2 regions of the Nocardiopsis sp. M1B1 genome follow, and region 2 is predicted to be linked to the other one. Evidence: riboswitches for the same ligand, from Rfam matches in the RefSeq annotation. Region 2 holds a riboswitch; the other holds the start of a gene.

Region 1 (3,714 bases), 2.0 Mb from region 2:
GTGGTGGCGTAGCCCTCCAGCTGCTCGGCGAAGTACTGGACCATGTCGTTGCGCTCGGGCTCGCCGTGCACGAGCACGTCCAGGCCGATCTCCTCCTGGAGCGCGACGACCCGGTCGATCTCCTCGCGCAGGACGTCCTTGTAGGCGTCCTCGGCCAGTTCCCCCCTGCGGTGCGCGGCGCGGGCGCTGCGCAGCTCGGCGGTCTGGGGGAAGGAACCGATGGTGGTCGTGGTGAGCGGGGTGTCGGTGGGCCTGCCGCGCTCCCGCGGGCGCTCGTAGGCGTCCGGGCCCAGGGCGTCGAGGCGGGCGCGCACGCGCGCGTCGGTGAAGGCGGGGGGACGGACGCCGTCCCGTCCGGTGTACTCGGCCTCGGCCCCCTCGGACAGCACACGGCCGAGCAGAGCCGTCTCCCGGGCCTTCTGCCGGGCGAAGGCCAGGGCCCCGCGCAGCTCGGGGGCGAGGGAGGTCTCGGCGTCCAGGTCCAGGGGCACGTGCAGCAGGGAGCAGGAGGTGCTCACGGTCAGCTCGTCGGTGAGGGCGAGCAGGGTGCCGAGTGCGGCGACGGCGGCCGGGATGTCGGTGCGCCAGACGTTGCGCCCCTCCACCACGCCCGCGACCAGGCGGGTGGCGCCCAAGCCGGAGATCCGCACCAGGTCGTCCACGCCCTCGTCGTCGGTGACCAGGTCCAGGCCGACCGCCTCGACCGCGGACTCCTTGAGGACGCGCAGGGCCGCGGAGCCGATGGAGCCGAAGTAGGTGGACACGAGCAGGGAGGGCCGGTCGGTGACCGCGCCCAGGCGCTGGTAGGCGCGCTCCAGGTGGCCGACGGCGGCGCGGCCCTCGTCGGTGGCCAGGATCGGCTCGTCCAGCTGGACCTCGGTGGCGCCCGCGGCCCGCAGGTCGCCGAGCAGCTGGGCGTAGGCGTCCAGGAGCTGGTCGAGCAGCTGGACGGGTTCCCAGCCCTCGGGGGCGCCGTCGGCGGGCTTGGCCAGCAGCAGGAAGGTGAGCGGGCCGACCAGGACCGGGCGGGTGTGGAAGCCCGCCTCGGCGGCCTCGCGGAACTCGGCGACGGGCTTGTCGCCCACCAGGCGCGGACGGGTGCCGGGCGAGAGCTCGGGGACCAGGTAGTGGTAGTTCGTGTCGAACCACTTGGTCATCTCCAGCGGAGGGGCGCCCTGCTCGCCGCGGGCGAGCGCGAAGTAGCGGCGCAGCTCCTCCTCGCGGTCCGGAGCCGCGGCGGGCGGGGCGAAGCGGGAGGGGACCAGGTCGAACAGGACCGCTGTGTCCAGCACGTGGTCGTAGTAGGAGAACGTGTTGGAGGGGATGTCGTCGACACCGGCCTCGCGCAGCTGGGCGTAGACGCCCAGGCGCAGGTCGGCGGCGACCGCGTCCAGTTCCCGGGCGGTGGTGCGGCCCCTCCAGTGGGACTCGCAGGCGCGCTTGAGCTCGCGGTCGGGGCCGATGCGCGGGTAGCCGTGCACGGTCGAGCGCACGGAGGGGCGCGGCCCGCCCGGGGCCGCGGAAGGCGCGGGGGTCGTGGTCATGAGCTTCTCTCCCTCGTCGAAAGCCGGGTACCGGCCGCGGGGAGGAGAAGAGGGGCGGGCACGCCGACGGACGCGCCGCGGGCGCGCACCGGACCTGCCACCGCCTCCGGCCCTCCCTCGGGGCGCGGGACCACCGGCGCCGCGGGCGCGTCGCCGGGTGGAGGCAGGTCTTCGGACTCGGGGGCGCGGGCGGTGCGGACACCGCTCCTCCTACTGGCCGCCGCTTCCCGGTTTCCGGTCTCGGCGACCGGCACTACCAGTGCTCATGGCGACGTTCGTTCCCCCATACCGCTGCGGGGCAGTCCCGGACTCGCACCGGGTTCCCTCTTGCGACATGGTTCCGCCCCGTTCGTTCCGGGCCGGGCCCGGGACGCGGGGGTGGATCATGTACCTTCCACGGCTGCAAGTATAGGGAGGGCCCCCTTCGCCCCTGTACCCGGCGTGCGGCCCCATGCGCCCGGCCCGGACGGTGAGAACCCCCGTCCTTCGGTCGGCGTCACACACGAAGTCAAGCGTTGCGCGGGTGAGCCCTCTCTGCTCCCCGCGGACGTTCGTCTGAGCGATGAACGTGGAGATTCCCTCGTGAATAAGCAGTCCCGCCTCGCCATGGCACCGGACCACCCCCTGATCACGGTCGTGGTAGCCCTGGCGATCCTGGCGGGCATGGTGTTGTTTGCCACCCGCTCCTCCGGAGAGCCCGAGCCCGGGCCGCGGACGCAGGGAGCGCCGCTCTCCGAGGGCGAGCCGCCTCCCCCGGCCTCCGGCGAGCCCGACGGGCTCACCGAGGTGGACGCGGCCGCCGTGGCGGGCGTGGAGGAGGCCGAGCTGCCCTACGACGGGGAGATCTCCGTCTCGGTGACCTACCCGGTGATCCCCAACGCCGAGCCGCTGGCCGACTTCCTGGAGCGCGAGCTGTCCGACGAGGTGCGCGCCTTCGAGGCGGCCAACCCCGGTGCGGTCTCCTTCGAGGCGGGGTGGAACCTGACCGCGGCGCGCGACGGCCTGCTGGGGGTCCGCGTGACCCGGGTGGAGACCGACTCCGAGGGGTCCCGGGAGGGTTACACCACCTACTGGTACGACACCGAGACCGCGGCGCACCACCCCTCCGCCGCGCTGGTCGGCGGTCAGGAGCAGCTGGAGGAGCTCAACGGACTGGTGCGCGGCGCCGTCGGGAGCGGGGAGGGCGGGGAGGGCCCGGCCGACCCCGACGTCATCCACCCGATCAGCTCCCTGTACGACTCGGTGGGCTTCAACCCCGACGGGGACCTGGTCGTGGAGTTCGACGCCGGGCAGGTCGCCCCGGCGCGGGAGGGCCGCACCCGCGCGGTGGTCGCCGCCGGTGAGGCCGAGGGCCTGCTGTCCGAGCTGGGCCTGCGCGTGCGCGACGCCGCGACCGTGGGCGTGGACGACTTCTCCATCGCCGCCCCGCCCCGGGCCGACAAGGACGGCCGGGAGGACGGCGCCGTCCCCGGACAGGTGCCCGCGGTGGACCCCGGCGTCGGCTGCTCCGACCCCGACACCAAGTGCGTGGCGCTGACCTACGACGACGGCCCCGGCGGGCGCACCCCCGAACTGCTGGACGCCCTCGCCGAGTACGACGCGCGGGCCACGTTCTTCGTCACCGGCAACCCCGTCATGGAGCACCCGCACACGGTGCGGCGCGCCTACGCCGAGGGGCACGAGATCGCCAACCACACCCTGAACCACCCCGACCTGGCCGGCCTGGGCGCGGGAGGGGTGCGCGCGGACCTGGACGTCGTGCAGGCGCTGGTGTACCGCGAGACGGGTTACACCATGGACCTCATGCGTCCGCCCTACGGCTCGACCGACGATGGCGTGGCCTCGGTGACCGCGGACATGGGCCTGGCCCAGATCCTGTGGAGCGTGGACACCCTCGACTGGAAGGACCGCAAGGCCTCGTTGATCCACGACCGGGTGCTGGAGGGCGCTTCGGACGGGGCGATCATCCTCATGCACGACATCCACGGCACCACCGTCGACGCCTCCCTCACGGCGATCCGGGAACTGCACGAGCAGGGGTACACCATGGTCACGGTGTCCCAGCTGCTGGGGACCACGACCCCCGGCGAGACCTACATGGACGGGGTCCCCGACGCCCCCGAGGAGAGCGCCGAGCCCTCCGGGGAACCCGCTGAGGGGGCCGAGGAGG
Region 2 (3,714 bases):
GGCACGTGACGCCGTCCCGGGCCCTCGCCGTGTGCGGCGTGCGGACGTGCGGCGACGTGTGTATGACCCAGTTCACTGCCGCTAACAGTCGGTCCGAAAGTTAACGCCTATTACGGTTGTGCTGTCGGCACGTCCACCCCCGAGCCCCTCGGAGCACCCATGATCGACCCCGATTCCTTCGGTACCGCGCTGTGGACCGTGCTGATCGTCGCCGCCGTCGTCATCGCCTTCGGTCTGGCCGCCCTGTCGGACATGGCCATGCGCCGCCGCGAGGACCGCGCCGCGCGCGCCGCCCGGCGCGCGAACCCCGTGGCGGCGCGCGCGGACGAGCGGGAGCGGGTGAACGGGAGCGGGCCCGCCGGCGGCGGGGGCTCCCGCGCCTGAGAACGGCCCCGCCAGGGCGTGGCCCCGGCGGGCGGCCTCCGCCCCGTCCGGTCGCGCGGCTCACGCCACCAGGCGGGCGAACAGCTCCGGGTCGGCGTTGCCCCCCGAGACGACCGCGACCGTCTCCTGCGGGCGTCCGTGCGCGGTGGGCACCCGGCCCGCCAGGACCGCGGCCGCGGCCAGGGCCCCGCTGGGCTCGGCCACCAGACGCGCCCCGTGGGCGAGTGCGGCGACGGCGCGGGCGATCTCCTCCTCGGTCACGGTGACGACCTCGTCCAGGCGGGCGCGCAGGTGGGCGAAGGTCAGCTCGGACAGGCACACGCGCACCCCGTCGGCCATGGTGCGGTGGGTGCGCTCGGGCGGCCAGGCGACCAGGCTCCCGGTGCGCAGGCTCTCGGCGGCGTCGGCGGCCAGTTCGGGCTCCACCCCCACGACGCGGACACGGCGCGGGCCCGCGGCGGCCAGCGCGGCGGTGGCCACCCCCGAGGCCAGCCCGCCCCCGCCCACGGGCACGACGACGGTCGCGACCCCGGGCGACTGCTCCAGGATCTCCAGGCCGACCGTGCCCTGGCCCGCGATGACGCGCGGGTCGTCGAAGGGCGGGACCAGGGTGAGCCCCTCCTCGTCCCGGAGCCGCCGCGCGGTGGCCTCCCGCTCCCGGGGGGCGACCACGACGATGCGGGCGCCGAGGGCGCGCATGCGGTCGACCTTCACCCCGGGCGCGCCCTCGGGGACGACGACGGTGCATGGCGCCCCCTGCCGGGCAGCGGCGTAGGCGAGCGCCTGGCCGTGGTTGCCCGAGGAGTGGGTCACCACACCGCTGCGGCGCCGGGCGGGGTCGAGCAGGGCGACGGCGTTGGTGGCGCCGCGCAGCTTGAAGGCCCCGGTGGGCTGGAGGCTCTCGGGTTTGAGCAGGAACGGCGGCCCTCCGGCGGGGCCCGCCGTCAGCGGGGTGCACACCACCTCCCCGCGCAGGCGCTCCTGAGCGGCGCGGACGTCCTCCACCGTGATCAGTTCCATGCGTTCCCTGTTCCCGGTCCCGGACCGGCCACGCGTGCGGACCGGCGGCCCCCGGGACCGCGGCCGTCGGCCGGGAGGGGGAGCGGGTCTCGCGGAGGGGGCCCGCGTGCACTACCGTGGCCGGTTGACTGTCAGCACAAGTCCATATCGTCGACGTCGCAGTGCACGGGAAGCCGGTGGAAGTCCGGCGCGGTCCTCGCCACTGTGACCGGAGGGCGCCTCCCGCACGCCACTGGGCCGGACACGGCTCGGGAAGGGTGGGGGCGCGGGGCCAGAGCCCGACTCCGGGAGCCAGGAGACCGGCTGCGACCGTCCGCGTCATCAGACCACGAAGGATGGTTTGTTCGATGAAGCCCACCGGGGCACGCGCGGTCCGGTACCGCCTGCCCGCCTGCGCCGCCCTCGCCCTGCTCCTGGCCGCGACCGCCTGCGGCGGGGGCACCGCCGACCCCTCCCCCGAGGCCGCCGGGGAGACGATCCGCAACTGCGGCGTCGAGGTGGCCGCGGACAGCCCGCCGGAACGGGTGTTCGCCGCCTACCAGCCCGCCATCGAGACCGCCCACGCGCTGGGCCTCAGCGACCGCCTGGTGGGGACGGCGTTCCTGGACGCCGCCGTCCTGGAGGAGTACGCCGACGCCCAGGCCGGGCAGGAGTACTACCCCAACCTGCCCAGCCGCGAGGAGCTGCTCAGCCACAGGCCCGACTTCGTGCTCGCCGGGTTCAACGACGTGTTCACCGACGAGAACCTCGGCACGCGGGCCTCCCTGCGCGAGCTGGGCGTCGGCAGCTGGATCCCGGCACCGCTGTGCCCGAGCGGGGACGGCCGCACCGACGCGACCATCGACCCGGCCTCGGTGACGATGGACAGCGTCTACGCCGACCTGCGGGACCTGGGAGCGCTGTTCGACGCGCGCGAGCGCGCCGAGGAGGTCGTCGCGGACATGGAGGGCACGGTAGGCGGGGTCGCCCGGGCCCTGGAGGGCCGCGTGCCCGAGGAGGACCGGCCCACGGTGATGGTCGGCCGCCCCAGCGACCAGGGGTTCCGGGTGGCAGGCGGGCAGGACTTCTCCACCGAGATCATCCGGCTGGCCGGCGGCGTCAACGCCTTCGCCGACTTGGACGGCGGGCGCAACCACGACGTGGCCGTCGAGGACGTGATCGCGCGCGACCCCGACTTCATCCTGGTCGACGTGTGCTGCGACGCGCGGATGACCGCCGCCGACGCCGCCCCGGACGTGGAGCGGATCACGGCCGACCCCGTGCTGGCCAACCTGACCGCGGTCACCGGGGGGCAGGTGGAGGAGTTCACCTTCGCCGACCGCTCCGCGGGTGTGCGCAGCGCGGCCGCGGTGGAGACGGTGGCCCGGATCCTGCACCCCGGCCTGTTCGGGTAGGCGGGCCGATGGCCCCCCATGTGGCCGAGAGGCCCGTGACGACCGTGCCCTCGGGGGTCCGGCACCGGCTGCGGGCCGCCGCCGACGGTTCCGGGGTGCTCGCCGGAGCCCGCGCCCGCGCGGCCGGGCTGGCGGTGGCCCTGCTGGTCCTGGCCGCGACCCTGCTGGTATCGGTCCTGGTCGGCTACGAGCGGCTGTCGGTGTCCGACGTGTACCTCGCCTACGCCGGTTTCACCGGTTCGGACACCGACCTGGTCGTGCGGCACCTGCGTGTGCCGCGCACCCTGGCCGGGCTGGCGGTCGGCGCGGCCCTGGGCGTGTCCGGGGTCCTGGCGCAGGGGGTGACCCGCAACCCCCTCGGCGATCCCGGCGTGCTCGGCGTCAACGCGGGCGCCTCCCTGGCCGCGGTCCTGGCGATCAGCGTGTTCGGTGCGTCCTCGCTGCTGGGCTACGTCGGCTTCGCCTTCGCGGGCGCCGCGGCGGCCGTCTGCGCGGTCTACGCCGTCGGGTCGCTGGGCCGGGAGGGCGGCGGTCCGGTCAGGCTCACGCTCGCCGGAGCCGCGGTCTCGGCCCTGCTGGGCTCGCTGACCTCGGCGATCGTCCTGCGCGACCGCGCGAGTCTGGAGGAGTACCGGTTCTGGGTGGTGGGCTCGCTGGCGGGCGCCGACGGCGCGGCGCTGCTCCAGGCGCTGCCGTTCCTGGCCGCGGGGCTGGTGGCGGCGGTGGCGGTGGCCCGGTCCCTGAACGCGGTGGCGCTCGGCGACGAGCTGGCCCGCTCCCTGGGGACACGGCTGTGGCTGGTGCGCGGGGCGAGCGCTCTGGCGGTGGTGCTCCTGGCCGGGACGGCGACGGCCGTGGCGGGTCCGATCGGCTTCGTCGGGGTCGCCGTGCCGCACGTCGCGCGGGTCCTGGTCGG

Evidence for each region. A riboswitch is a leader RNA that binds a small molecule or an ion and turns the genes downstream of it on or off. The one in region 2 is predicted to bind cobalamin.
Region 1: another riboswitch for cobalamin. It lies ahead of metE (5-methyltetrahydropteroyltriglutamate--homocysteine S-methyltransferase); the one in region 2 lies ahead of ACSTA4_RS16960 (ABC transporter substrate-binding protein).

What each region holds. Positions count from the first base shown of each region.
Region 1 covers NZ_CP196194.1:1,897,010-1,900,723, reverse strand. The annotation lists gene metE (5-methyltetrahydropteroyltriglutamate--homocysteine S-methyltransferase) at 1-1,544, opposite strand, end outside; cobalamin riboswitch at 1,710-1,870, opposite strand; gene ACSTA4_RS08205 (polysaccharide deacetylase family protein) at 2,151-3,714, shown strand, end outside.
Region 2 covers NZ_CP196194.1:3,880,947-3,884,660, forward strand. The annotation lists gene ACSTA4_RS16950 (histidine kinase) at 160-384, shown strand; gene ACSTA4_RS16955 (threonine ammonia-lyase) at 445-1,404, opposite strand; cobalamin riboswitch at 1,547-1,726, shown strand; gene ACSTA4_RS16960 (ABC transporter substrate-binding protein) at 1,752-2,798, shown strand; gene ACSTA4_RS16965 (FecCD family ABC transporter permease) at 2,807-3,714, shown strand, end outside.